Regions from separate parts of the Allobosea sp. GW821-FHT09G06 genome, predicted to be linked through region 2. Evidence: riboswitches for the same ligand, from Rfam matches in the RefSeq annotation. Region 2 holds a riboswitch; each other region holds the start of a gene.
The links. Region 2 has a riboswitch for cobalamin ahead of AC07NY_RS01870 (hypothetical protein). Riboswitches for the same ligand answer to the same signal wherever they lie in the genome.
Positions count from the first base shown of each region.

Region 1: linked by a shared signal. The riboswitch ahead of AC07NY_RS12060 (ribonucleoside-diphosphate reductase subunit alpha) and the one ahead of AC07NY_RS01870 (hypothetical protein) in region 2 are both predicted to bind cobalamin.
Region 3: linked by a shared signal. The riboswitch ahead of AC07NY_RS16425 (ABC transporter substrate-binding protein) and the one ahead of AC07NY_RS01870 (hypothetical protein) in region 2 are both predicted to bind cobalamin.

Region 1 is NZ_JBWKOI010000002.1:408,467-418,011, reverse strand. It holds gene AC07NY_RS12080 (copper resistance CopC/CopD family protein) at 1-195, opposite strand, end outside; gene AC07NY_RS12075 (YcnI family copper-binding membrane protein) at 303-815, opposite strand; gene AC07NY_RS12070 (hypothetical protein) at 1,108-1,500, opposite strand; gene AC07NY_RS12065 (ribonucleotide-diphosphate reductase subunit beta) at 1,591-2,718, opposite strand; gene AC07NY_RS12060 (ribonucleoside-diphosphate reductase subunit alpha) at 2,802-5,717, opposite strand; cobalamin riboswitch at 5,831-6,030, opposite strand; cobalamin riboswitch at 6,183-6,385, shown strand; gene metE (5-methyltetrahydropteroyltriglutamate--homocysteine S-methyltransferase) at 6,502-8,850, shown strand; gene AC07NY_RS12050 (xanthine dehydrogenase family protein molybdopterin-binding subunit) at 8,913-9,545, opposite strand, start outside.
Region 2 is NZ_JBWKOI010000001.1:388,919-398,463, forward strand. It holds gene AC07NY_RS01845 (xanthine dehydrogenase family protein molybdopterin-binding subunit) at 1-1,759, opposite strand, end outside; gene AC07NY_RS01850 ((2Fe-2S)-binding protein) at 1,763-2,221, opposite strand; gene AC07NY_RS01855 (TetR/AcrR family transcriptional regulator) at 2,423-3,043, shown strand; gene AC07NY_RS01860 (hypothetical protein) at 2,986-3,324, opposite strand; gene AC07NY_RS01865 (ureidoglycolate lyase) at 3,214-3,606, shown strand; cobalamin riboswitch at 3,714-3,918, shown strand; gene AC07NY_RS01870 (hypothetical protein) at 4,147-4,905, shown strand; gene AC07NY_RS01875 (TonB-dependent receptor) at 4,902-7,070, shown strand; gene AC07NY_RS01880 (ABC transporter substrate-binding protein) at 7,071-7,946, shown strand; gene AC07NY_RS01885 (iron ABC transporter permease) at 7,943-8,926, shown strand; gene AC07NY_RS01890 (ABC transporter ATP-binding protein) at 8,923-9,545, shown strand, end outside.
Region 3 is NZ_JBWKOI010000003.1:38,874-48,418, reverse strand. It holds gene AC07NY_RS16445 (L-serine ammonia-lyase) at 1-625, shown strand, start outside; gene ltaE (low-specificity L-threonine aldolase) at 705-1,736, shown strand; gene AC07NY_RS16435 (ABC transporter ATP-binding protein) at 1,747-2,541, opposite strand; gene AC07NY_RS16430 (FecCD family ABC transporter permease) at 2,538-3,581, opposite strand; gene AC07NY_RS16425 (ABC transporter substrate-binding protein) at 3,578-4,615, opposite strand; cobalamin riboswitch at 4,830-5,042, opposite strand; gene AC07NY_RS16420 (mandelate racemase/muconate lactonizing enzyme family protein) at 5,078-6,256, opposite strand; gene AC07NY_RS16415 (M81 family metallopeptidase) at 6,268-7,755, opposite strand; gene AC07NY_RS16410 (ABC transporter permease) at 7,773-8,621, opposite strand; gene AC07NY_RS16405 (ABC transporter permease) at 8,621-9,545, opposite strand, start outside.

The DNA.
Region 1 (9,545 bases), on a different contig from region 2:
CGCGACGGTGCGGTCCTTCAGGGCGAAGCGGCCGAGCGCCTGTGCCCCGCCACCGGGGCCGACGAGCCGCAGCGCCAGGGGCGAAACCGGCTCGCTGAAGACGAGTTCGACCTGTTGCGGCGCGGCGGCGAGCACGCTGCCATCGGCCGGCGTCGCGCTGTTCAGCGCGGCGTGGCTCCAGCCGAGGCGAGGCATTCCGGCGCATGCCAGCAGGACGAGAACGAACAACAGGCAACGATTCAATCGGACAGGCATGGCGCATCCTCGTGGCGGAGCGCTCGGGCGCTCCGCCACTGACGGGGTCACTTGGCGGGCGTGAGCTTCACACCCGGGGCCGGGAACTTGTAGTCATCGGCAGACCTGCCGGCGGCGGGAATCTCGATCCAGCGCTCGACGCCGCCGCCCTCGCATTCCTGCACGACGGGAACGTAAAGCGTGGCGTCGGCCTTCAAATCCTTGGTGAGATAGCCGCGCAGCACGAATTCGTCGTAATGCTCGTCGAGCAGCCTGCCGCCGCTCCAGACCACTTCCTTGACGCCCTCGGTGGTCGGCGTGCCGTAATAGTCATAGGATTTCTCGTACTTTCCCTTGACGGTTTCGAGGGTCCAGCCAGACTTCGGCATCGGCTTCACGGCGATGACGCCCTCCGGAATCTGGACGCGGACCTTCGTGGTCGCGGCGCCCTTGCAGCCATGCGGCACGCGCAGCACCGCCTTATAGGTCGCGCCCACGGGAGCCGACTGGTTTTCAAGGGTGACATGGGCCAGCGCCGGGCCGGCCGCGACGAGGCCCGCGAGGGCGAGAAGATACTTCATGGCAATTGTCCTTGGTGACGAAAGCCGCTCGCGCGGCGGGGATGCGGCCGGCGGGCTGCCGGCCGAATGGGAGATCAAGGGGAGTGGAATTCGGTCGCGGCCGAGCCCCTAAAAGGACCGATCAGCGCAACGCCGACGGCGCATGCGCCGCCCGCGAGGCGAGCCTGGAGATGGGATGGCATGGCACCGGATTCCGCGCCGTCACGGCATCGGATCGGGACAGAAAGCCCTCACGACGACCGGCGGCAGGCTGAAGACGGCCGTCGCGGACGCCGTGGCGCCGGACGGCGGCTCAGGCGAGAGCGGGCGGTGCGCGCGGGTTGCCGGGCGAGTGGTCGGAGATAAAGCCGACTGGCCGGTCGAGGCGGCGGACAAAGGCGACGAAATCGGCCGGCCGCTGCGGCAGGATCTGGAAATCGGACTGGACCGGATCAGCCCCGGCGAGCATCGGGCAGCCGGCCGTGCAGCAGCTCATGCCGGCATGGTTCTGCGCCTTGTCGTGATCGCCGCCAGCGCTTGAGTCCCCGCTCGGCGCGCAATGCGTCAGAGCGAGCGTGCGGTCGAGCGAGAGCGCGTTGGCATAGCTGCCCGCCGCAAAGCCGGCGAACAGCGCCTGGACCACGAGCAGATAGGCCGCGAGGATCGCGACCCAGGACCTGCCACGGGATGATGCGCGGTGCTGCACGAGAACTCCCCCGCGCCATGCATAGCCTGCGAAGCGGGATCGCGGGAAGCGACAGAAAGTCACAAGGCCAGCGGCGCGGCGCCCGCCGCCTCACTCCCAGCTGAGCGCGCCGCCATTCTGGTATTCGATGACGCGGGTTTCGAAGAAGTTCTTCTCCTTCTTGAGGTCCATCGCCTCGGACATCCAGGGGAACGGGTTCTCGGTCTCGGCGAAGACCGGGGCCAGGCCGAGCTGAGCGCAGCGGCGGTTGGCGATGAAGTGCATATACTGCTCGCAGAGCGCCGCGTTCAGCCCAAGGAAGCCCCGCGGCATGGTGTCGCGACCGTAAGCGGCCTCCAGCTCGGCGGCTTCCCGCAGTATGCCGCGCACCTCCTCCTGGAAGGCCTTGGTCCAGAGATGCGGGTTCTCGATCTTGATCTGGTTGATGACGTCGATGCCGAAGTTCAGATGGATCGACTCGTCGCGCAAGATGTACTGGTACTGCTCGGCGATCCCCACCATCTTGTTGCGCCGGCCAAGCGAGAGGATTTGCGCGAAGCCGGTGTAGAACCACATGCCCTCGAAGATCACGTAGAAGGTGATCAGGTCGCGCAGCAGGGCCTGGTCGTTCTCGGGCGTGCCGGTGCTGAAATCCGGGTTCTCGATGCTCTGGGTGTGCTTCAGCGCCCAGGCCGCCTTGTCGGTGATCGAGGGCACCTCGCGGTACATGTTGAATAGCTCGCCCTCGTCGAGCCCGAGGCTCTCGACGATGTACTGGAAGGTGTGCGTGTGGATCGCCTCCTCGAAGGCCTGGCGCAGAAGATACTGCCGGCATTCCGGGTTGGTGAGGTGGCGATAGATCGCCAGCACGATGTTGTTGGCGACGAGGCTCTCTGACGCGGCGAAGAAGCCGAGATTGCGCTTGAGCATGCGCCGCTCGTCCTCGCTCAGGCCATCCTTCGACTTCCACAGCGCGATGTCGGCCTGCATCGAGACCTCGGTCGGCATCCAGTGGTTGTTGCAGCCGGAGAGGTATTTCTCCCAGGCCCATTTGTACTTGAGCGGCAGGAGCTGGTTCACGTCGGCGCGCGCATTGATCATGCGCTTCTCGTCGACGGTGACGCGCCCGCCATTGCGGTCGATCTCGCCGAGGCCGGTGGCGTCGGGCGCGGAGGATGGGTTGGTCAGGATGGCGGGATTGGCGGCGGGCGCCGGCTTGGTGTCGGACCAGTCGAGCATGGGGTGTTCCGTTCTTGAAACGTGAAGGGCGTCATGCTCGGGCTTGACCCGAGAATGACGCGAGGTTGGGACGATGGCGCGCGTTACTGGCAGGCTTCGCAGGTCGGATCGTCGAGCGAGCAGGCGTTCGGCACCGCCATGCCGTTCTCCAAGGATATGTCGACGATGATCGGCGCTGTGGACTTGGCTGCAGCCGGCACCGTCGCCGAGACTGCGTTGAGCTTGCCGTCGGTGCCCTTCAGCGTCGACTTCTCGACATGGGTCGCCGACAGAGCACGCAGGTAATAGGTCGTCTTCAGGCCCAATCGCCACGCCAGACGATAAGCCTCGTCGAGCTTCCGGCCGGAGGGCTGCGCCATGTAGAGATTGAGCGACTGGCCCTGGTCGATCCATTTCTGACGGCGCGCCGCTGCCCTGATCAGCCATTCGGTCGGGATCTCGAAGGAGGTGGCGTAAAGCGCCTTGAGATCGGCCGGGACGCGATCGATCCCGCTGACCTTGCCGTCATAGTACTTGAGGTCCGAGACCATCACCTCGTCCCATAGCCCCCTCGCCTTGAGGTCATGGACGAGCCCGGCATTCACGACGGTGAAGTCGCCCGACATGTTCGCCTTGACGTAGAGCTGGCTGTAGCTCGGCTCGATCGATTGCGAGACACCGACGATGTTGGAGATCGTCGCGGTCGGCGCGATCGCCATCGTGTTGGAGTTGCGCATGCCGGTGGTCTTCACCCGCTCGCGCAGGCCTTCCCAATCCAGCGTCGCCGAGCGGTCGAGCTCGACATCGCCGTCGCGGGCTTCCGAGAGGATGTCGAGCGAGTCGATCGGCAGGATGCCCTTCGACCAGAGCGAGCCCTCAAAGCTCGGATAGCGGCCGCGCTCAGCAGCGAGATCGACCGAGGCCGAGATCGCATGGAAGCTGATCGCCTCCATGGACGTATCAGCGAAAGCTACCGCCTGCTCCGAGGCAGCCGGGAGGCGCAGGGCCTGGAGCGCGTCCTGGAAGCCCATCAGCCCCAGCCCGACCGGGCGGTGGCGCAGGTTCGAGCGGCGCGCCTCGGGGATCGTGTAGAAATTGATGTCGACGACATTGTCGAGCATCCGCATGGCGGTCTTCACGGTCCGCGCCAGCCGGGCCTGATCGAGGCCCTGAGCCGTGACATGCGCCGCAAGGTTGACCGAGCCGAGATTGCAGACCGCGACCTCGTCGGCCGAGGTGTTGAGGGTGATCTCGGTGCAGAGATTGGACGAGTGCACCACGCCGGCATGCTGCTGCGGCGAGCGCAGGTTGCAGGCGTCCTTGAAGGTGATCCAGGGATGGCCGGTCTCGAACAGCATGGTCAGCATGCGACGCCAGAGATCGAGCGCCTTGATCCGCTTGAAGACCTTGATGCCGCCGCTGGCCGCCTTCGCCTCATAGGCCTCGTAGGCCGCCTTGAACGGCTTGCCATAGAGATCGTGCAGGTTCGGCACCTCGTCGGGCGAGAACAGCGTCCAGTCGCCGCCGGCCTCGACGCGCTGCATGAACAGGTCGGGAATCCAATTCGCCGTGTTCATGTCATGGGTACGACGGCGGTCGTCGCCGGTGTTCTTGCGGAGATCGAGGAACTCCTCGATGTCGACATGCCAGGTTTCGAGATAGGCGCAGACCGCGCCCTTACGCTTGCCGCCCTGGTTGACGGCGATGGCCGTGTCGTTGGCGACCTTCAGGAAGGGCACCACGCCCTGGCTCTCGCCATTCGTTCCCTTGATATGCGCGCCGAGACCGCGCACCGGCGTCCAGTCATTGCCGAGGCCGCCCGAGTACTTGGCGAGCAGCGCGTTGTCCTTCACCGCCTTGAAGATGCCGTCGAGATCGTCGGCGACCGTGGTCAGGAAGCAGGACGAGAGCTGCGGGCGCAGCGTGCCGGAGTTGAACAGGGTCGGGGTCGAGGCCATGAAGTCGAAGGAGGAGAGCAGGTCGTAGAACGCGATCGCCCTGCCCTCGCGGTCGATCTCGCGGATGGCGAGGCCCATGGCGACGCGCATGAAGAAGGCCTGCGGCAGCTCGAAGCGGTTGCCCCGGACATGCAGGAAATAGCGGTCGTAAAGCGTCTGGAAGCCGAGATAGTCGAACTGGAGATCGCGCTCGGGCTTCAGCGCCGCCGCGATGCGGGCAATGTCGAAGCGGCCTAGCTCGGTGTCGATCAATTCATTCTCGATGCCGGTCTTGAGATAGGCGGTGAAGTAGTCGCCGTAGCCGGCGGCCATCTCTTCCTGCGTCGCCTGTTCGGCATGGCCATGGACGAAGCTCAGCGCCTCGCGCCGCAGCTTGTCGAGCAGGAGGCGGGCCGAGACCTTGGCGTAGTTCGGCTCGCTCTCGATCAGCGTCCGCGCAGCGAGGATCGGCGCCAGTGCCAATTCGTCGAGCGAAATGCCGTCATAGAGGTTGCGGCGGGTCTCCATCAGGATCGGCTCGGCCGCGACGCCGTCGAGCCCGGCACAAGCCTCGCGCACGACCTTGTCGAGGCGGGCGGCGTCGAGCGGAACGAGCGTGCCGTCAGTGAGCTTCATCTGCAGCGACGGCGCGGCTGCGGCCGGCGCGGACCCGGCCTGCGCCCTGGCCCGCTCCTGCGCCCGTTCGGCGCGATAGAGGACATAGGCACGGGCGACCTTGTGATGCTCGCCGCGCATCAGCGCGAGCTCGACCTGATCCTGCACGTCCTCGATATGGAAGGTGCGGCCGGTCGCGGCGCGGCGAGACAGGCCGGAGACGACCTGTTCGGTCAGGTCGGCGACGACATCATGGATGCGGCGGGACGCGGCGGCGCTCGCGCCCTCGACCGCCAGGAAAGCCTTGGTCAGGGCGACCGCGATCTTTGAGGGGTCGAAGGGCGTCACCGCGCCGTTGCGGCGGATGAGCTGGTAGCCGGGCTCCGCCGCTGCGGCGCGCGGCGATGCAGCAGGTTCGGCACCCAGCGGGGCCAGTGAAGGCCGTTCGGCTTCAAGAGAAAGAGACATCGGCATCAACCCCAAGATGTTGGGGGCAAAGGCCGAGCGGTCGCGTCGAGAAGGCGCGCGACGATACGATGCCGCGACCTGCCAAGCGCACCACCGGGACACCCCGCCCGAGGACGTAAACAAAGGTCGCGGCAGGTCTCCTGGCTCGCGGGTCACCGCTCTCGTCCGTCTTCCCAAGGCCTTGCAGCCTCAGTGACAACGCTGGACTAAGAACTTACCGCTGACAGTTGCGGGGGCAGCGCCGGTCTCTCACCGGCTTCCCTCTTAGCTCTCGATCTTGCGATTCGAGAGACCATCGACAACTACATCTAGCGTTACTCTCCGCTCCGATGTCAATCGGTCGTATGCTCTTCCTCAACCGCATGTGGAAAGCGAGGACATCTCGGCGGCAACGCCCGAGCGCATGCCCGACATGAAGACATAAATATGTCTTTATATCTCTTGTTGACGACCCGCGAATGGCGGCCCATGATGCGGCGTCGAGGTTCTTCGGTGCGGCTTGCCGTATCGGAGCTAAGAGGGAAGCCGGTGAGAGACCGGCGCTGCCCCCGCAACTGTCAGCGGCGAGCTTTCTGCCCACCCATGTCACTGAGGCCGCGAGGCCTTGGGAAGACGGGCAAGAGCGACGACCCGCGAGCCAGGAGACCTGCCCCGACAACATGAACGTCCTCGGGCGGGGTGTCCCGGTGGTGCGCTTGGCGGCCCCGCCCGGATTCTTGCGTCCGGACGGTCCTCGTCCCGCGTCCGCTTTGGCCTTTGCCCCCAACTAGTCGGGGTTAAGCCTATGTCTCAATCAGTACCTGTCGCTGCACTCGGCACGCCGCGCATCGGTCCGCGCCGCGAACTCAAGACCGCGCTCGAAAGCTTCTGGGCCGGAAAATCCGACGAAAGATCGCTCGTCGAGGCCGCTGCGGGCCTGCGCGCGGCCAATTGGGCGCGCCAGAAGGCGCAAGGGATCAGCGTGATCCCGTCGAACGACTTCTCCTTCTACGACCAGGTGCTCGACACCAGCGTCATGGTCGGTGCGATCCCGGACATCTATGGCTGGAAGGGTGGGCCGGTGCCGCTTGGCACCTATTTCGCCATGGCTCGCGGCTCGCAGGGCGAAGCCGAGCCGCATACGTCCTGCGGCCATGCCCATCACAACCACGATCATGCCCATGGCGTCCCGGCGCAGGAAATGACCAAGTGGTTCGACACCAACTACCACTACATGGTGCCGGAGTTCGCACCGGGGCAGAGCTTCGAGCTCGCCTCGCTGAAGCCGGTGGAGGAGTATCGCGAGGCAAAGGCGCTCGGCTACGAGACGCGTCCTGTCCTGCTCGGCCCGGTGACGTTCCTGAAGCTCGGCAAGTCCAAGGACACGTCCTTCGATCCGCTGTCGCTGCTGGGCGAATTGCTGCCGGTCTATGTCGATGTGCTGCGCCGTCTCTCGGCGAATGGCGCGGAATGGGTGCAGATCGACGAGCCCTGCCTCGTGCTCGATCTCGATGAGGCCGCCCGCACCGCGCTGCATCGGACCTATGCGACGATCGCGCACGCCCTGCCGCAGCTCAAGGTGATGCTCACCACCTATTTCGGAGCACTGGGCGACAATCTCGACACGGCGGTATCCCTGCCGGTCGCAGGCCTGCATCTCGATCTCGTCCGCGCGCCCGAGCAGCTCGATGCGGTTCTGGCTAAAGCGCCGCAAGGCCTGGTGCTCTCGCTCGGCGTGGTCGACGGCCGCAACATCTGGAAGACCGATCTGGAGGCGGTCCTCGCAAAGATCGAGCCGGTCGCGGCCAGGCGCGGCACCGACCATGTCCAGGTCGCACCGTCCTGCTCCATGCTGCACTGCCCGATCGATCTGGAACTCGAAACCAGTCTCGATCCGGAGGTGAAGAACTGGCTTGCCTTCGCCGTACAGAAGATGGGCGAACTCTCCACGCTCGGCCGCTCGCTTGGCGGCGGGCGCGGCACCGTCAAGGACAGGCTGGCCGCCTCGACCACGGCAGCGGCCGCACGCAGGGCCTCGCCGAAGGTCAACGACAAGGCCGTCGCAGCGCGCATGGCTGCGGTCACGGAGGCCTTCGCTCGCCGCAAGAGCGGTTTCGCGGACCGCGCCAAGCTCCAGCGCGCCCGCTTCAACCTGCCCGCCTTCCCGACAACCACGATCGGTTCCTTCCCGCAGACGCCGGAGGTCCGCAAGGCCCGCGCCGCCCATGACAAGGGTCAGCTCGGCCATGCCGAATACGAGCAGTTCCTGCGCGAGGAGACCGCTCGCGCCGTGCGCTGGCAGGAGGAGATCGGCCTCGACGTGCTCGTCCATGGCGAGTTCGAGCGCAACGACATGGTGCAGTATTTCGGCGAGCAGCTCGCCGGCTTCGCCTTCACGCGCGGCGGCTGGGTGCAGAGCTACGGCTCGCGCTGCGTGCGTCCGCCGATCCTGTTCGGCGACGTTTCGCGGCCGAAGCCGATGACGGTCGAGTGGTGGCGCTATGCCCAGTCGCTGACGCAGCGGCCGATGAAGGCGATGCTGACCGGCCCGGTCACGATCCTGAACTGGTCCTTCGTGCGCGACGACCTGCCGCGCAGCGAGGCGTCGAAGCAGATCGCGCTGGCGATCCGCGACGAGGTGCTCGACCTGGAGAAGGCCGGTGCGGCGATGATCCAGATCGACGAGGCGGCGTTGCGCGAGGGTCTGCCACTCCGCAAGAGCGACTGGAAGCACTACCTCGGCTGGGCGGTGGAGAGCTTCCGCATCTGCGCGTCGGGCGTCGCCGACGAAACGCAGGTCCATACCCATATGTGCTACTCGGAGTTCAACCAGATCATCGACGCCATCGCGGCGATGGATGCCGACGTGATCTCGATCGAGACCTCGCGCTCGAAGATGGAGCTGCTCGACGCCTTCGTCGGCTACAAGTACCCGAACGAGATCGGCCCGGGCGTCTACGACATCCACTCGCCGCGCGTGCCGGATGTCGCCGAGATGACCGAACTCCTGAAGCTCGCACGCCAGCGGCTGAAGGACGACCAGCTCTGGATCAATCCGGATTGCGGCCTGAAGACCCGGAAGTGGGAGGAGGTCCGCCCCGCACTCGTCAACATGGTCGAGGCGGCACGGGAAATCCGCGCGGCCGCGCACTGACGAATGAAGCACAGCAGGCGCGACGGTGACGCCGCGCCTGCGATCCAAACCCGGCGACCATGTCAGGCCTTCGCGTGAATGGCCTTCCAGATCGCCAATGGCGTCGCCGGCATGTCGATATGGCGCACGCCATGGGGCGAGAGGGCATCGACGATCGCGTTCATGACCGAGGGCAGCGAGCCGGCGCAGCCAGCTTCGCCGCAGCCCTTGGCGCCGACCGGGTTGGTGCGAGTCGGCACGCCTTCGCTGATGAAGGTGAAGAAGGGCACATCCGCGGCACGCGGCATCGCATAGTCCATATAGGAGCCGGTCAGGAGCTGGCCGTTCTCGTCATAGGAGGTCATCTCGCAGAGCGCCTGGCCGATGCCTTGCACGACGCCGCCATGGAGCTGCCCCTCGACGATCATCGGGTTCACCAGCACCCCGAAATCATTGACCATGACATAGCTCGCGATCTCGACATGGCCGGTATCGGGATCGATCTCGACCTCGGCGATGTGGCAGCCATTGGGATAGGCTGAAGGAGCGGCCTTGAAGACGTGATCGACATCGAGCGTCCGCGGCAGGTCATCCGGCAGCGACGCACCCGCCTGCAGCTTGCGGGCGAGTTCCATGATGCCGATCGAGCGGTCGGTTCCGGCGATAGCGAAGCGTCCGTCGGTGAACTCGATATCGGCGGCGGCGGCCTCGAGGAA
Region 2 (9,545 bases):
CCCGCGCCCGGCCATCGACCGGCCCCGGGCCCTTCCAGTTCGCGAGTTCCGCGACGGCCTTGAGCACGCCGGCAGCGCGTGGGTGCTTGTCACCCATGAGCGCGAGCCGACCCTGTACCGCGTCCTGCCCCGCCGCCTGCAGCAATTCGTCGACGAAGCATTCGACGGCATAGCCGGTATGGGTGTGGCCGACGGAGCGCCACCAAAGCGTTGGCACGCCGACCTTGGGGTTGTGCACCTCGCAGCGGAAATCCGGCACTTCGTAGAAGATCTCGTTGGCGCCCTCGACCGAGGTCGCGTCGATGCCGTTCTTCACCACCATTGCCTCGAAGGGCGTGCCGAGGAAGAAGGACTGGCCGACGAGCGTGCTCGACCATGCCGCGATCCTGCCGTCCTTCACCGCGCCCCGGAAGCGATGCACGAAGAGCGGGCGGTAATAGCCGCCGGTCAGATCGTCCTCGCGGGTCCAGACCACCTTGACCGGGCGGTTCGGGCCGATCGTCTTGGCGACGGTGGCGAGCTCGGCGGCGAGATGCTGGCTGACCTGCGCGCGCCGGCCGAAGCTGCCGCCGGCGAGCATCGTCTCCAGCGTCACCTTCTCCGGCGGCAGGCCGAGGATGGCGGCGATGGTCTGGTGCTCTGTGGTCTGGAACTGGCTGCCGAAGCGGGCATGAGCCCTCTCGCCATCCCATTCCAGGTAGCCGTCGAGCGGCTCCATCGGCGCATGCGCCAGATAGGGGAAGACAAACTCCGCCTCGATCACGCGCTCGGCCTTGGCCAGCGCGGCCTCGGCATCGCCATGGCTGCCGGCGACAGTGCCGGGCTGGCGGGTGAGCTTGCGGTACTCGGCGATGAGCTCGGGGCTACCGCGCTTCTCGGCGGCGCTGTCGTCCCAGGTCACCTTCAGCGCCTCGCGCCCCTTGAGCGCCGGCCACATGCCGTTGGCATAAACAGCGACGCCATAGCCGATCGACTTCACATCGACGACGCCCTTGACCTTGAGCGCCGCGGCCGCGTCGAAGCTCGCGACCTTGCCACCGAAACGCGGCGAGCGGGCCACGACCACCGTCAGCATGTTCGGGGCGTGGATATCGATGGTGAACTGGGCTTTGCCGCGCGTCTTGTCGGCGCTGTCGAGGCGCTTCACCGCACCTTCCTTGCCGATCAGCCTGTAGGCCGAGGCCGGCTTCAATGGCGGGTTCTCCGGCACCGTCAGTTTCGCGGCGGCTTGCGCGAATTCGCCGAAGGAGCCCTTGCGGCCGGAAGCGTGGCTGATGACGCCCTCCTCGACCTTGATCTCGGAGGCTGGGACCTTCCAGCTTTCGGCCGCAGCCTGCACCAGCATCATGCGGGCGGCGGCGCCGGCCTTGCGCATCTGCTCCCAGCTATTGGCGATGGCGGTCGAGCCGCCGGTACCCTGCACGCCGAAGGCGAGATTGGCATAGAGCTTGACGTCGGCCGGAGCGTGCTCGGCGCGCATCTGGCTCCAGGCGGCGTCCATCTCCTCGGCCGCGAGCGTCGCGAGCCCGGTGAACGGACCCTGGCCGAACTCGATATGCTTGATCAGCACCGTCACGGTGGAGTCCGGCGCGACCCGGATGAAGGCGTTGGGCGCGAAGGTGGCGTTGCCGCCGGGGCGGTAGGCCGCGCCGGCGCCGGACTGCGCCTTTGCATTCCGGGGGAGATGGAAGCCGATGACGAGCGCGCCGGCGCCTGCGAGCAGGCTGCGGCGGGAGAGCTTGGGATCATGCGCGGTCATGGCTCAGATCTCCAGCGCGCGGGCCGCGTCATGGATCGCGGCGCGGATGCGGACATAAGTGGCGCAGCGGCAGATATTGCCGTTCATCGCGAGATCGATGTCGCGGTCGCTCGGCTTCTTGTTCTCTTTCAGGAGAGCGATGGCGCTCATCACCTGGCCGGACTGGCAATAGCCGCATTGCGGCACGTCGCGGGCGATCCAGGCGGCCTGGACGGCATCCGCCTCCTTGCCGGCGAGGCCTTCGATCGTGGTGATCTCGCTGGTGCCGACCGCCGAGACGGGTGTCACGCAGGCGCGCAGGGGCTGGCCGTCGATGAAGACGGTGCAGGCGCCGCATTGGGCGACGCCGCAGCCGAACTTGGTGCCGGTGAGGCCGATATTGTCGCGGATCGCCCAGAGCAGGGGCGTGTCGTCATCGACATCGACGGTATGCGCGGTACCGTTGACCTTGAGAGAGACCATGGTTGCCTCCGATGCTGGCATGACGCAGCGCGGCACCATGGTGCGGATCGAGGGCTCGCCCTCGATGGCCCGATCTGACATATCAGATAACGGGCGATGGATCCGTAGCCCTGGGTCGCGCGACTGGACTAATTAGACGTTTTGAGTCTAGTTAGGATGGTCGCGCGCAGTTTGGATTTTGTCAAGACTGCAGAAGCTGCAATGCCGGACGGAAACGAAGGTTCCAACGTTCTCCCTGCGGAGGATGCCAATGCCCGCACCGACCAGATCGCCGATGCGGCGCTGCGTCTGTTCGCCCGCTACGGCTACAAGCGCAGCTCGATGGACGACATCGCCAAGGAGGCGGGGCTCGCCAAGGCGACGCTCTACCTGCACTTCAAGGGCAAGGACGATGTCTTCCGGGCCATGCTGGACCTGCTCGGGCGACGGGTCGAAGCACGTTGCCGTGAGGTCGTGGCAAGGCAGGGGCCGTTTCCGGAGCGGCTCGCGGCGCTGCTTCAGGCGCATCACGGGCTGGCCTATGCCAGCTTCGGCACCGGCGAGCATCTCGTCGAACTGAAGGCCGTGATGAACACGATCGCGACGCGTGAATTGCAGGCCTTCGAGCGGATCTTCTCGACCTTTGCCCGCGCGTTGCTGATGCAGGCCGAGCAAGGCGGCGAGATCAATCTATCGCGCCTGCCGGCCAGCGCCGACGACTGGACCGCCAGCCTGCTCTTTGCCGCCGCGGGAGCGAAGCTCGGCACGCCACCCAGTGCCGCGGATTACGCGCGCAGGCTGGACGCGATCGCGTCGGTCTTCGCCGCAGCGCTGGCGCGATAAGCGAGAAGAAAGAACGCAACATGCAGGATGACGGCAGGACCGAGCTTCAGCCCCTTACCCCGCTTCGCATCCAGCCGGTCACGCAGGCCGCTTTCGAGCCTTTCGGCTAGATCGTGGAAGCCGGGGAAAGTGGCCGCACCGCGAATAACGGCACCGCGCGCCGGCACGATATCCATGCTCATCCGGCTGCCGAGGTCCGGGCCGGCACCAGACTTGTGACGTCGATCTTCTCGGCCAAGCAGCAGCAGCGGGGCCTCGCGATCGCCATGCTGGAGCGGCATGTGAATTCGATCCAATGGATCGTCCCGCTCGATGGCGCCGGCCATATCGTCATCGTCGCCCGGGACGGCGCGGATGGCCGGCCCGATCTCTCGACACTCGCCGCCTTCTCGTTCTCCGCTTCGCAGGGCGTGATCTATCGCCGCGGGCTCTGGCATCATCCGATCATGGCCATCGGCTCCGATGCGCGTTTCCTCGTCCAGTCCTGGCAGGATGGCACCGAGGCGGATTGCGAGATCATCGCGATCGAGCCCAAGGTGCTCGCTGCGAACGACGTAAGCTGACGAGGGGTTTCAGGTAGCGCGTTGTGCGATGATGGTCCTCGTCGCTGCCGTCCACAGCCTTCGCGCCTGCCGCGCCATCGGTAGCTTGACGCCACAATCTCGCCATCTACGTTAATCCGTGTCGAGGTCTTCGGAGCGATCCGAAGCTAAGAGGGAATCCGGTGACGTGCGCTTGCACGGAACCCGGAGCTGCCCCCGCAACTGTGAGCGGTGAGTTTTCGGCTACCTGAAGTCACTGGCGTCCGCGCCGGGAAGACAGCCTGAAAGCAACGACCCGCAAGCCAGGAGACCTGCCCCGACGCAGTGATGATGTCGCGCGGGCGGGGTGTCCGGCGGAATCGCAGTGCACCGGGCGCCCGCCGCCGGTCTGCCGCGCTTCCTCCCTTTGCCCCGGCCGCGACAGCGAGGGGCTGGACGACCATGATAGAATTGACGGGGTCGAGAGGCGGCCACGCGAGCGGTCGGGCGTGGACTACGCCCGGAGCGCCTGCGCCAGGTATGAGTTATTGCAATGTTATAACGTTGCGATAAGAGGCAGGTATGAACTCTGTCTCCGCTTCTGTGCCTGCGTCCTCTGCGGCGCCCCTGGATCCGCTTGCGCTTTACGCCAGTGCTATCGACTCTTCCGATTATGTCGCGCGTGTCGCGCCGCTCATCCGCCAGCTCGCGCCCGGGATCGACGATCTGATCGACATCGGTGCCGGGGGAGGGCAGCTGGGCGCGGCGCTGCGCCGGCCCGGCGCGCGCTGGACGGCCATCGAACCGTCTCCGACGATGCAGGCCCGGCTCGCCGCCCTGCCGCAGCCGCCGGTCATCATCCCGCATGGCTGGGACGACGTTGCGGTCGATTGCGAAGCCGCCGCTACCGTCCTGGCCGCCACCATGCCGGGCTATTTCACGGATGCCCCCGGCTTCCTGGCACGCTGCCGGCAGTGGGCTACCCGTCAGATCGTCTGGATCGTCGCCGCACAGAAGGCACCCAAGGGGCTGATCCTTTCGGCTTGCCTGCCGCGCGAATGGCACCGCGAGGACGAGACACCCGGCATCGATCTGGTGCTGGCGCAGCTCGGCAACGACCTGCCCGATCGCGTGGATGCGGTCGACTGGACCTTCTCACTGGTGCTGCCGGACCTGCCGGCCTTCGCCGCCTTCCAGGCCGATCGGTTGAGCTGGTCGCCCAACGATCCGCGCCGGCCGCAGCTTTTCGACCATCTCCACAAGCAGGCCGTGCCCGTGCCGGGCGGCTTTCGCCTCTCCTGCCATCGCCGCTCGGCCATCCTCGTCTGGAACCTGTCATGATCCGCCTGAATTCCCGCAAAGCCTGCCTGCTTGCCGCGACCTGCCTGACGGCGATCGGGACCGTGCCCGCCTTCGCCCAGACCGAAATCAAGCTCGACGAGCTCGTCGTCACGGCGACGGGCCGCCCCGAGCCGCGCAGCAGCATTCCCGGAACGGTCCAGGTCATCGATGCCGCGCAGATCGAGCGGGCCCGCGCGCAATCGATCACCGACCTGCTCGCGGAGAACGCCGTCGGTTTCTTCAGCCAATGGACGCCCGGGCAGACCTCGATCAACATCCGCGGCGGCGCCAGCGACGGTCAGGGCAAGGATTTCCGCAGCCAGGTGCTGGTGCTGATGAACGGCCGTCGCGCCGGCACGGCCAACCTGTCCAAGCTCTCCGCCGCCGATGTCGAGCGCATCGAGATCATCCGCGGACCGTCCTCGGTCGTCTATGGCAGCCAGAATATCGGCGGCGTCATCAATATCATCCTCAAGACCGGCCGCACCGCTCCGGGCACGATGATCGAAGGGGCAGGAGGCTCCTGGGGGCTGCTGCAGGGCAAGGCCCAGACCGGCGGTCTCTATGACAGCATCGACTATTACGCCGGGATCTCGGGCGGCACGCGCGACGACTACCGGTCCGGCCGCGGCGGCACGACCATGGCCAATACCGGCTGGAAGCGCCTCGGCATCGCTGGCGCGCTGGGCTTGCAGATTAATCCCGACCACCGCATCGAGACGACGCTGCGGACCGACGGCATCTACGATGTCGGCTTCCGTGGTTCCGGCGCCAACACGGTCAGCCAGGAAGACCGCTACAACAACTCCGTCGACATCACCTATCGCGGCCAACTCCCCGGCGGACAGTATCGCTGGATGCTGCAAGGCTATGCCGTGCAGGACGTCGACAATTTCCGCTGGGCTTCGCCGGTCATCCGGGGCGGCACCGGCCTGCCGGCAGCCGGCACGTCAGCCGATTACAACCGCCGCGAATTGAACATCGTCGGAACCCGCTTCCAGCCGAGCATGACGCTCTGGGCCGGCAACGACCTGCTCGCCGGCTGGGACTGGGAGCGCAGCACATTGCGCTCGATCCGCGACCGCATCGGCGTTCCCGGCAATCCGCTAACCCCCGTCTCGCCGCAGGACAACAACCAGTCCGAGACGGTCAACGCGCTCTATGTCGAGGATTCCCAGAAGCTCTTCGACGATCGCGTCACCCTGCGCGCCGGCGTGCGCCGGACCTTCGGCACGACCAGCTTCGAATACACGCCGAACCTCGCCGGCCAGCGCCCGCGCGAGGTCGACTATCAGGCGACGACATATTCCACCGGCGCGACCTTCAAGGCGACCGACCGGCTGACCTTCCGCGTCGGCTATGCGACCGGCTTCCGCGCCCCGACGGCGACGGAGCTCGCCGCCGATTTCAACACGCTCGGCGGCGGGCGCATCTTCGGCAATCCCTCGCTCAAGCCGGAGACAAGCGAGCAGGTCGAGGCCGGCGCAGCCTATGCCGGCGACGGCTGGCGCGCGGATTTCGCGATCTTCCAGAACGTCATTTCCGACCGCATCGTCACCCGCGCCCGGACCAATGTCGCCAATACCTCCGACTATGCGAACAATGCCGGAGACGTCGTCGTGCGCGGCGTCGAATTGCAGCTCGATGCCGACCTCCTCAAGCTGGCCGGATACGACAACACCGCCTGGCGCTGGTCGGTGTTCGGCAACGGCTCCTGGAATTTCGACATGGAGGACAAGGGCGCGGCGGCGACGGCCAACAGCCGCAAGCCGGAGCGCATGTACCAGTATCAGGCGGCGATCGGCACGCGCTTCGGCCAGAGCGGCGTGCGCTATCCGTGGTCGGTGCAGGTCTCGGGCGTGCTCTATGGACCGATGTGGTACAACACCGAGGAAAACCTGCTCATCCCCTTCGCCGAGCCCAACCGCGACTGGATCCACCGCAAGAACCCGTTCTGGGTCTGGAACCTGCGCGGCGAGGTGGAGGTGAGCAAGGGCGTGAAGCTCTTCGCCCTGGTCAACAACCTCTTCAACAAGAACGAGCACCCGATCTTCATCGGCATCGACAAGCGGCCCTACAAGCTCGATTCCCGCTTCGCCAATGGCGGCTACGGCACGTCCATGCCGGGCCTCGAGTTCCAGGCCGGATTGCAGGCGCGGTTCTGAGTGCGGCGCGTCGCCCTCACCCTCGCGGGCCTCATCGGCGCCGCGGCTCCTGCCGTCGCCGAGCCTCTCCGGCTGACCGACGCGGTCGGCCGGGCGGTCGAGATCGCGCAGCCGCCGCAGCGCATCGTGCCGATCTTCGCTTCCAACGCGGAGCTCGTGGCGGCGCTGGGCCTCACCGATCGCATCTTCGGCGTCGAGAGCTATACGCGCTTTCCCCCCGAGCTGACGCAGAAGCCGCAGGTCGGCGGCCGGCTCGGCTTTTCCGTCGATGCCATCGTCGCGCAACGCCCGGACCTGCTGATCGTCACGCCGGCAAGGCAGGCGATGCATCAGCTGATCGACCCGATGACGCGGCTCGGCGTGCCGGTCGTGGTGCTACTCGCCCGCAGTGTCGCGGAGGTGATGGACAATCTGCGCCTCGTCGGCCGGGCCGCCGGAGTGCCCGAGCGCGGCGAGGCCGTGGCGGCCGCGCTCGAAGCGCGCCTCGCTGGCATCGAGAAAACTGCCCCCGTTTCGCGCCCTCGCGTCGCGATGATCACGGGCAGGCTCGGCAATGGGCTCGTTTTGATCGCGCGCGCCGATACCTATACGGGCGATGCCATCGTGAAGGCGGGCGGCCGCCATGCGCTGGAGCGCAGCATCGTCGCCCATGTCTCGCCCGAGGCGATCGTGGCGGCCGATCCCGATGTGCTCCTTTTCGCGGGGACGAAGGCTGATCTCGACGCGCTTGTGGCCCAGCCCGGCTGGCACCTTTCACGCGCTGTGCGGGATGGGCGCGCCTATACGGTCGCCCGCGCCGAGTTCCTCATCCCGGGGCCGCGCACCGTCGACGGCATCGAGAAGCTTGCAGCCTTGCTGCGGAGGGCCGGTCGATGAAGGCGCGTTTTCTCGCCATGGCCGGGATACTGATGGCCGTCCTGCTCTTCGCCGTGATGGCGGGGCATGATTGGGCCTCGCCCCGGAGGCTTTTGCTGGCCCTCTCGGGCGCGCCTGACATGGAAAGTCGCCTGTTGCTGGTCTGGCGGCTGCCGCGTGTTGTCGCGGCCGCGCTGGTCGGTGCGCTGCTCGGGCTCGGCGGCGCGATCTTCCAGGGTGTGTTCCGCAATCCTTTGGCCGAGCCTTATCTGCTCGGGGCGTCTGGCGGCGCGGCGATCGGCGCGACGATCGCCCTGCTCGTTCCGCTCGGGCTTCCGGGTGGCCCGGCTTTGGCGGCGCTTTCCTTCGCCGGCGCCTGGGGCGCGACCTGGGTGGTGCTGGCCGTCTCCGGGCTTCATGGCCGGCCAGATACGGCCGGACTGCTGCTCGCCGGGGTCGCTCTCGCGGCGATCCTCGGCGCGCTGCGCTCCTTCCTCATGCTGGCGCTGTCGGACGACACGGTGAACCTGCAGGTCGTGCTCAGCTGGACGCTGGGCGGCATCCAGACCCCCGACCTGACGGGTCTGCTGCTGCTGAGCGCGCTCGTGGCGGCCGGGTTGGCGGCGGCGCTCTGGCTCGCGCATGGCCTCGATCTTCTCGGGCTCGGCGACGAGCAGGCCTTCGCCTTCGGGCTCGATCCCGTCCGTTTCGCACGGCGTGCCGTTCTGGTCGGTGCCGCGATCGTGGCGGCGGCCGTGGCCTTCGGCGGGCTCGTCGCCTTCGTCGGCCTGATCGCGCCGCATCTCGCGCGCTGGTGGATCGGGCCGCGGCATCGCGCCCTGATGCCGGCGTGCGCGCTCATCGGCGCCGCGCTGGTCGCCGTCTGCGACGGGATCGCGCGGTCCGTGCTGCCGCCTGCGGAAATCCCGCTCGGATTGGTCACCGCCCTGATCGGCGGCCCGTTCTTCCTGCTGCTGCTGGCGCGGAGACTGCAGGCATGATGCAAGTCACGTGTCGCGACCTTCGGGTTCACGCTGGTGATACCGCATTGCTCGATGGCGTGAGCGTCGCTTTCGAGGCGCCCGCGCTCGTCGGCATTCTCGGACCCAACGGGGCTGGCAAGTCGACCCTGCTGCGTTGCCTGGCCGGCTATCGGCGCCCGAATCGGGGCGAAGTGCTGTGGAATGGCCGGTCCATCGCAGCATGGGCGGCAACGGAGCGCGGCTCGGTCTGCGGCTATTGTCCGCAGCAATTCGAGCCGGCATGGGATTATTCGGTCGCGGAGATCGTAGGGCTCGGGCGGGACCGCAATCCGCTCGGGGCGCCCGCCGTCGACGAGACGCTTCGGGCGCATGGCGTCGAAGCGTTGGCCCAACGGCGCTGGAGCCAGCTCTCGGGCGGAGAGCGGGCCCGGACGATGCTGGCCGCCACCCTGGCGACGAGGCCGCCTCTCGTGCTCGCCGACGAGCCCGGCGCCAGCCTCGACATGCGGCACCGGCTCGCGTTGCTGGAGCGCTTGCAAAGCTATGCCCGTTCGGCACTGGCGATCGTCGTGATGCACGATATCGACCTCGCCCTGCGCTTCTGCGACCGGCTCGTCTTGCTCGACGGGGGACGTGT
Region 3 (9,545 bases), on a different contig from region 2:
AGCCGAAAAGCTCGCCAACCGCGCCCAGCCGCATGCCTCGACGGATTGGCTCAGTGTCTACGCCATGGCTGTGAACGAGGAGAACGCGGCCGGCGGCCGGGTCGTGACCTCTCCGACCAACGGAGCGGCCGGCGTCGTGCCGGCCGTGCTGCGCTATTATCTCGACCATTGCGTCGGCGCGGAGCCGGAGAGGGTCGCCGACTTCCTGCTGACGGCGGCGGCGATCGGCGGGCTGATCAAGCACAATGCCTCGATTTCCGGGGCCGAGGCCGGCTGCCAGGGCGAGGTCGGCTCCGCCGCCGCCATGGCCGCGGCCGGGCTCTGCGCGGTGCTCGGCGGCTCGCCCGCCCAGATCGAGAACGCGGCCGAGATCGCGCTGGAGCACCATCTCGGCATGACATGCGACCCTGCGGCCGGTCTCGTCCAGGTGCCTTGCATCGAGCGCAACGGCATCGGCGCGATCAAGGCGGTAGCGGCCGCGTCGCTGGCGCTGCGCGGCGACGGCTCGCATTTCATGCCGCTGGACAACTGCATCGAGGCGATGCGCCAGACCGGCGAGGCCATGAACGAGCGTTTCAAGGAAACCAGCCTCGGCGGGCTCGCGGTCAACCTGCCGGAATGCTGAGCCCTCCCCCGTCAATTTTGCATGATGGCTCGGGCGAGTGCCGGGTAGTGTGGCCACACAGCCCGCAAGGATCGGATCGATGATCGTGGATGATTTCCGCTCGGATACGGTGACGCGCCCCGGCGACGGGATGCGCGCCGCCATGGCGGCGGCGGAGGTCGGCGACGCCGTCTATGACGATTGCCAGACGACCAAGCGGCTGGAAGCCATGACCGCCGAGCGGCTCGGCAAGGAAGCGGCGCTCTTCTTCCCCACCGGCACGCAAGCCAATCTCGCCGGGCTGATGGCCCATTGCGAGCGCGGCGAGGAATATATCGTCGGCCAGATGGCCCATACCTATCGGCTGGAAGGCGGCGGCGCGGCCGTGCTCGGCTCGATCCAGCCGCAGCCCCTGCCCAACGAGCCGGACGGCACGATCGCACTCGATGCCATCGCCAACGCGATCAAGCCGAACGATTTCCATTTCGCGATGACGCGGCTGCTGGCGCTGGAGAACACCTTCAACGGCCTTGTCCTACCGGACGCCTATCTGGAAGCCGCGACCGGGCTTGCCCGTTCGCGTGGGCTCGCCACCCATCTCGACGGCGCCCGCCTGATGAACGCGGCAGCGGCGAGCAATCGCGATGCAGCTTGGATCGCCGGGCAGTTCGACACGGTGTCGCTCTGCCTGTCCAAGGGACTGGGTGCGCCGATCGGCTCGATATTGGTCGGCCCCAAGGATTTCATCGCGAAGGCCCGCCGCATCCGCAAGATGCTGGGCGGCGGCATGCGCCAGACCGGCGTGATCGCGGCAGCAGCGATCTATGCGCTGGAGCATAACGTCAACCGACTCAGCGAGGATCATCGGCGCGCTGCGGCGCTCGCCGAGGTGCTCGGACGTTTTCCGGAGCTCGGCGCCGGGCCAGCCCGCACGAACATGGTGTTCATGTCGCCCAAGGCGTTCGACACTGCGGCTTTCGCCACCTTCCTGCGCGAGCGCGGCATCGCCGTCAGCGGGCGTTACGGCACTTTGCGCTGGGTCACCCATCTCGATGTGAACGACGCCTCCGTCGCGCGCGTCGCCGAAGCCTGCGAACGCTTCTTCGACAAGCGGCAGGCGGCCGCGGAGTAGAGGCCCGGCCTCAATCGCTTCCGGGTGCAGCCTTCCGCGGTTCGGCCTCGATCAGGTATTCGATGTGTCGGCGGCCTGAGTCTCCCAAGCGGATCGAGACCGCGACACCGAAGATGCGCTGGATCGCCTCGGCCGTCAGGACCTCCTCCGGCGCGCCGGCCGCCTGAAGCCGCCCATCATGCAGCAGCGCGATCTCGTCGCAGAACATGGCGGCGAGGTTGAGATCGTGCAGCGCCATAATGCAGGTGATGCCGAGGCGGCGGACCAGGCTCAGGATCGAGAGCTGATGCTGGATATCGAGATGATTGGTCGGCTCGTCCAGGATCAGCTCGCTCGGCTCCTGCGCGAGCGCGCGGGCGATATGGACGCGCTGGCGCTCTCCGCCTGAGAGCGTATGCCAGAACTGGTCATGGCGCTCGGTGAGCCCGACCCGCGCCAGCGCCTCGTTGACGGCGGCTTCGTCGGCGTCGTTCCAGGAGGCCAACGCGGCACGATGCGGCGTGCGGCCGAGCCGAACGACATCGCAGACGGAGAGCTGGATTTCGGTCGTCGCCTGCTGCTCGACGAAGGCGAGACGGCGGGCGAGCTCGCGGCGCGGCACGGCGGCGATGTCGTTTCCGTCGAGGGTGACGACGCCGCTCGCGACATTGCGTAGGCGGCAGAGCAACCGGAGCAGGCTCGACTTGCCGGAGCCGTTGGGACCGATCAGGCCGAGCACGCGGCCGGGCGCAGCCTCCAGCGTCACGCCGTCGACGATCATCCGGCCGCCGGCACCCCAGCGGACCTCGCGGGTGGCGAGCGTCATGCCGGCCTCCGGGCACGGTAAAGGATGAGCGCGAAGACCGGGGCGCCGAACAGGGCGGTGACCACGCCGATCGGCAGGATCTGCTGCGGGATCAGGATGCGGGAGAGGATGTCGGCGAGGATCATGAAGATCGCGCCGATGACGAGGCAGGCCGGCAGCAGGCGGGCATGGCCGGAGCCGACGAGGAAGCGCGCGGCATGAGGGATGATCAATCCGACGAAGCCGACGGTGCCGACGATCGAGACCATCACCGCCGTCATCACCGCCGTGGTCGCGAAGAGCACGACCTTCACCCGCGTCACCGCGACGCCGAGCGAGGCGGCTGCATCGACGCCGAAGGCGAACGCGTCCAGCACCTTGGCGTGGAGCATGCAGATGCCGAAGCCGATGAAGGCAACCGGCGCCGCCATCCAGAGATCGGGCCAGCGCACGCCGCCGAAATTGCCGAGCAGCCAGAACATCACGCCGCGCGCCTGCTCGGCGCTCGCGAGCGTCGTCACGATCGTCGCGGTGGCCGCATTGAAGAGCTGCGAGGTGGCGACACCGGCGAGGATGACGCGGTCGCTCGCGCCGCCCGCCCCTGCCGCCAGCAAGGCGACGACGACGAGCGCGGCGCAGGAGCCGATGAAGGCGCCGGCCGATACCGAGAGCACCGCGCCGCCGATGCTGATGCCGAGGATCAGTACCGCGACGGCGCCGGTCGAGGCGCCCGCCGAGATGCCGAGGATATAGGGCTCGGCCAAGGGATTGCGCAGCAGCGCCTGCAGGATCGCGCCGGACAGAGCGAGCGCGCCGCCGCAGAGCCCCGCCATCAGCGCGCGGCTCAGGCGATAATCGAAGATGACGCCCTGCTGGATCGCGCTGACCGGGAAGTCGAGATCGAACAGCCCGTTTCCGAGCGCCTTCAGGGCCGTGTCCAGCGGGATGCGCATCTCGCCGATCGTCACCGCCAGCGCGACCGATAAGGTCAGCGCCAGCAGCGAGGCCAGTGCGATGCCGATCCGCGCCGGCCAGTTCGGCCCATGGGCGGCGTGGCTCAACGCGAGAGACCGAAGCCGGCGATTGCCTTGGCGAGGGTCTCGATGCCGTCGACCGTGTCGAGCCCGGCGCGGGTCGCGCCGACATCCAGGATGACGACGCGGTTGTTCCTGACGGCATCGAGCTTGCTGGCGACCGGGTCGGTCTTGAGGAATTCCAGCTTCTTCTCGATATCATCGGCCGGGAAGCGGCGGCGGTCCATCTTCACGGTGACAATCACGGCCGGGTTGGCGGCGGCGATGCTCTCCCAGCCGACCAGCGGCCATTCCTCGTTGGTCGCGATGATGTTGCGGGCACCGAGCTTGGACAGGATATAGGCGGGCACGCCGTTCTTGCCGGCCATGAAGCCGTCGCCCTTGATGTCCTTGCTGGAGAACCAGACGACGACCGGCACGTCCTGCGCCTTGAGCTTGGCGACCTGCTCGACCGCCTTGTCCTCGCGGGCCTTGAGCTCGGCGACGAGCGTCTCGGCCCGGTCGGCGACGTCGAAGACCGCGCCGAATTCGCGGATGTTGCGATAGACCAACTCCATCGTGAACATCTGGGTGCGCACGCCGTCGCCGGCACCGGAATTGTCCTTGCCGACGCAATCGGTCGGCGAGACGTAAGCCGGCACCTTCACCTTGGCGAACTGGTCGCGCTTGCCGACGATGCCGTTGGGCCCGACATGCCATTCGAACATCGCGGTGACGAGATCGGGCTCCTGCGCCAGCACCGCCTCGAAGCTCGGGTCGTTATCGGCGAGGCGCTTCACCTTGGCGTTGACCGCCTCATAGGGCTTGGCCACCGGCGAGAACCAGACCGCGGTGCCGACGACGCGATCGCCGAGGCCGAGCGCATAGAGGATTTCCGTCTGGGTCTGGCCGATCGCGACGACGCGCTTGGGCGCGGCGTTGAAGGTGATCGTCTCGCGGCAATTTTCCAGCGTCAGCGGGTATTTGGTCGGCGCCGCGCTGGCCGCGCCGGCGGCGAGAGCGCCGAACAGCGCGGCGGCCGAGAGGCGAAGCAAGGTATTGAACGGGCGCGCAGCCGGCATCGAGGCCATCCGAAATGTAATAATGTTGCATTTCTGATAGAGTGCGCGGCACGCGGCCGTCAAGCCGCCCCGAGCGGCCTGTGCATTTGTCTTCGTGAACATGGACTTCATCGCTCCCCGAGATGACGGCCGGGGCAGCTTTGGGCATGTGGGACGGGAAGGCGGCACAAGGCCGCCATCGACACACACAGCTCCGGAACACCCCGTCCGAAAGACGTCTTCGACGACCGGGGCAGGTCTCCTGGCTCGCGGGTCGATGCCGCTTCCGCCCGGCCTTCCCGGCGCATCAGGCGCCAGTGGACGATGGACGGAAAGCTCGCCGCTTACAGTTGCGGGGGCAGCCTCGGCTTTTGCGCGTAAGCGCGCAGCACCGAATTCCCTCTTAGCTCCGGAAGCAACCCGGAGAACCTCGATCGGCGCACACCCTATAAGGGCTTGGCGCTGCGTCAAGCGAACAGCTCTTCAGAGGCTGGGCGTGCTGTAGAGCCGCTTGCCGCCTACCGAGATCTCGACCTCCTGCAGATAGCCGCGTAGCGCCGTGGTCGCGACCTTGATGCCGAGGCCGGGCGCGTCGGGCGCCGCGACCTGCCCGTTCGCGTCACGCTCCAGATGATTGGCCGAGATCGCCGTGGCGAGCGGCTTCGGCATCGCCGGGTATTCGCAGATTTCGTGCTCGGCCAAGCCCGCATAGGGCTGGAGCGAGGCCGACAACGCCAGATGCGAGGTGAAGGTGTGGTTGACGAAGGTCACGCCCTTCGCGACCGCATAATCCGCGACCGCCTTGGACGGGCCGATGCCGCCGATGCGGCCACAATCGATCTGGACATAGCCGATGCCGCCATAATCGATGAGCTGCCGGGCCATCGACTCGTTATGGGCGCCCTCCCCGCCGGCCAAACGGACCTTGGGGCTGCGCCTGGCCAGGCTGCCATAGGCTTCGAGCGCGCTGGCGTGGAAGGGCTCCTCGAACCAGAGCACTTTCGCCTTCTCCATCGCAGGCAGACGGGCAGCAGCGCGCTCGACATCCTCGATGAAGATCTGGCCGGTATCGATCAGCAGGATGCCGTCCTGCCCCAAACCCTCGCGAGCGGCGACGAAATGCTCGGCATCGGCCTCGACGCTGCCCCGCCCGATCGGCCCCCAGCCGAACTTGGCGGCGCGGAAGCTGCGGCTGCGGGCATCGCGGGCGCGTTCGAGGGTTTCCTGCGCCGTGTCGCCGAAGAGGACCGAGGCATAGGGCGTCTTGGGATGGCTTTTCGCGTAGCCGAGCAGGCGCCAGACCGGCTCGGACCGCATCTTCCCGAGGATATCCCACAGCGCCATCTCGACGCCCGAGAAGGTATGCGGCGCCTGCAGCAGGTCCATCGAGTTATAGGCGACGGCGGCGGCGATGCGGGCGATGTCCTCCGGGCTTTCCAAGGTCTGGCCAAGCACGGAATCGGCGACCGGCCGGCAGACGCCATGCGACATCGGGCAGATGAAGGCGGCGATGGAGGGCAGCGGCGCCGCCTCGCATTCGCCCCAGCCGACATGGCCGCCAGCCGCGACCCTGACCAGCAGCGCATCCTGGCTGCCATCGGCCTCGTCGGTGACGACGGGCATGGCGAGATAGAAGAAATCGACGGCCTCGATCCTGGGCACGGGTCTTCTCCTCACAGTTCGTAGATCGTGGCGCGGGGCGCGAAGGTGACGCCCTCGTCGAGCGGGTAGATGGGCCGGGCGCAGATGGTGTGGCCGAGGCTTTTCAGGTTGGCGGAGGTCGCGCCGGGCGCATCGATGTTGAAGTTTCGCGCGCACCACTGGTCGAACATATGGAATTCGGTGTGGGGCGACTTCACGACGATCAAGTCGAAATCGGTCGGGCCTATGCCGTTGGCGTAGTACATCGCGCGGTCGAACAGGCTGACCGAGCGGCTCATCACCACGACGGTGACATTGTCCCAGGTCAGAACCGCGGTCGGCCCGGCGCTCAACGGCGCCTTCATCGTCTCCAGCGCCGCTTCGCCGTCCGAGAGCAGCTTGACCTTGGCCTTGACCTGCATCGGCGAGAAGCGGGCGGGATCGATCGAGCCGCCGAGCGTGATCTCGATCGTCGCGCCGATACCGGCCTTGTGCGCGGCTGCGGCGGCCGGCGCGTCGACGATCTGCGCCAGCACGCGCTTGCCGTAGCGCGCCTTGCGCAAGGCAGCGAGGATCAGGTTGCTGTCACCGGAGGCGCCCGACGAGGTCGCGTCGGCAGCGTCCGTGAAAATCACCGGGCCGTCGATGCTGCGGGCCTGGGCGATGGCACGGTCGAGCGGAACGAGCTTGCCCTGCATGCGGAAGCGCAAGGGCCAGAACTCCTCGGCCAGCCGGATCGCCTCGCGCTCGGCGGTTGCCTTGTCGCCATCGGTGAGGATCAGCACCTGCGAGCAGAGCTCGGGCACGTCGGTGAAGGGGTTGCCGATCATGATGCCGGCCGCGAGCGCCCGCCCCTCTTCCTCCAGCCGGCGGCATTCGGCGAGGAGCTCGCCGTAGCAGCCGGTCTTGGTGATGAGCTCGTCGCCGCGCACCAAAGCGGGAATGACGACGCGGGCGGCAACGGGCCTCATGCCGCCAGCCATCAGCTTCAGCAGGAGTTCGGCGGCGCGCCGGCCGGTATCGGCGAAATCGACATGGGGATAGGTCCAGTAGATCGCGAAGCCGTCGACTTGGCGCAGCATCCGGTCGGTCAGGATGCCGTGCAGGTCGAGCGAGATCACGATCGGCATGTCCGGCCCGACGCGCTCGCGCAGCTTCTCCAGCAGGTAGCCTTCCGGATCAAGTTCGCCATCGGCGCCCATCGCGCCATGCAGCGAGACATAGATGCCGTCGATGCGGTCGAGCTTGGCGAAGATCGCGGCGAGGATTTCCGCGGAGAGCTTCTTCCAGCCTGCGGCCGAAAGCGGGCCGGCACTGCCCGAGCGGGCGCAGATCGTCGGCACGATCTCGATATCGGGCCTCGCCTCGAAGACCGCGAGCGCGCCGCCCAGTTCCTGATTCTGGCCGCGCTGGACGTAGAGGCCATCGCCATGGTGAATCAGGAAGTTCTCGTAATGCGACGGCAGCGGGTTGAAGGAGGAGATCTCCTGCTTGCAGTCGGCGATCAGGATGCGCTTCATCAGGCGGCTCCGGCGGGTCAGAATTTCAGGCGGGGGTCGAGCACGTCGCGCAGGCCGTCGCCGAGCAGGTTGAGGCCGAGCACGCAGGCGATGATCGCGAGGCCCGGGAACACCGTGATCCAGGGCGCCTCGCGCATGAAATCGCGCCCCTGGGCGATGATCGAGCCGAAGGAGGCGGCCGGCGGCGGCGGGCCGGCGCCGACGAAGGAGAGCGCGGCCTCGGCCAGCACCGCGATGGCGAAGACATAGGTCAGGCGCACGATCAACGGGCCGGCGACGTTGCGCAGCACATGCTTGAACAGGATGGTCCATTCGCCGACGCCGATCGAGCGGGCGGCGGCGATATATTCCTGCTCCTTCTCGATGAGGACCGAGGCGCGGACGATGCGGGCCGTATGCGGCGTCGTGGCGATGGCGAGCGCGATCACGACATTGGTCAGCGAGGCGCCGAGCACCGCCGAGACGACCATGGCCAGCACGATCGACGGAAACGCCATCAGCGCGTCCATGATCCGCATGATCGGCTGATCGAGATGATAGAAATAGCCGGCGATGGCGCCGCAGAGCGTGCCGGCGATGCCGGCCAGCACCACGGTGAAGGCGCCGATGGCGAGCGAGATGCGGGCGCCGATCATGACGCGGGAGAGGATGTCGCGGCCGAAATGATCGGTGCCGAACCAGTGCACGGCGCTGGGCTCCGCGAGCCGCGCGCGGACATTGCTCTTGAGCGGGTCGAAGGGCGTGAGCCAGTCGGCGGAGAGCGCGACCGCGACCATGACGAGCACAAGTACGGCCCCGATCACGAAGGAGCGGTTGCGAAAGAGGCGCCCCCAGACGGCGCGGCCAATGAGGGGCGTGCGCTGCATCAGGCCAGCCTCACCCGCGGATCGACCACGGCGTAGAGGATGTCGACGACGAGGTTGATCGCGAGATAGACGACCGCGAGGAAGAGCAGGCCGCCCTGCAGAACCGGAAAGTCGCGCGAGGCAATGGCGCCGACGATCAGGCGGCCGATGCCGGGGATCGAGAAGACCTGCTCGACGATGACCGCGCCGCCGAGCAGAGCGCCTGAGACGATGCCGATGACAGTGAGGATCGGGATCATCGCGTTGGGCAGGGCATGGCGCAGGACGACATGGAGCTTGGCCAGCCCCTTGGCATCGGCGGTGCGGACATAATCCTGGCTGAGCGTATCCAGCATCGAGGCGCGCGCCATCCGGGCGATGAAGCCGACCTGCACCAGCCCCAGGGTCAGCGCCGGCAGGATCATGCCGCGCAGCCACTGACCCGGCGATTCCAGGAAGGGCGTGAAGCCGCCGCTCGGCAGCCAGCCGAGCGACACCGCGAAGACCAGAACCATGACGAGGCCGAGCCAGAAATCCGGCACCGAAAGCCCGAGCAAGGCCGTGGTCATCACCGCCTGATCGGGCCAGCGGTTGTGATTGACGGCGGCGACGATGCCGGCCGCGACGCCGAAGAAGACGGCGAAGGCCAGCGCCAGCGCCGCCAGCGAGAGCGTGACCGGCAGGCGCTCGATCAAGGCCGCCGTCACCGAACGGTTGAGCAGGATCGACTGGCCGAGATCGCCGCTGAGGATGCGGCCGTACCAGCCGAACATCTGCTGCGGCAGCGAGAGGTCGAGCCCGAGCGCGCTGCGCAGCTTGGCGACCTGCTCAGGCGTCGCCGAGGCGTCGAGGAAGGCCGCCGCCGGATCACCCGGCACCAGCCAGATCAACGCGAAGGACATCAGCGAGACCAGGACGAGCACAAGGAAGGCGCCCGCGAGCCGG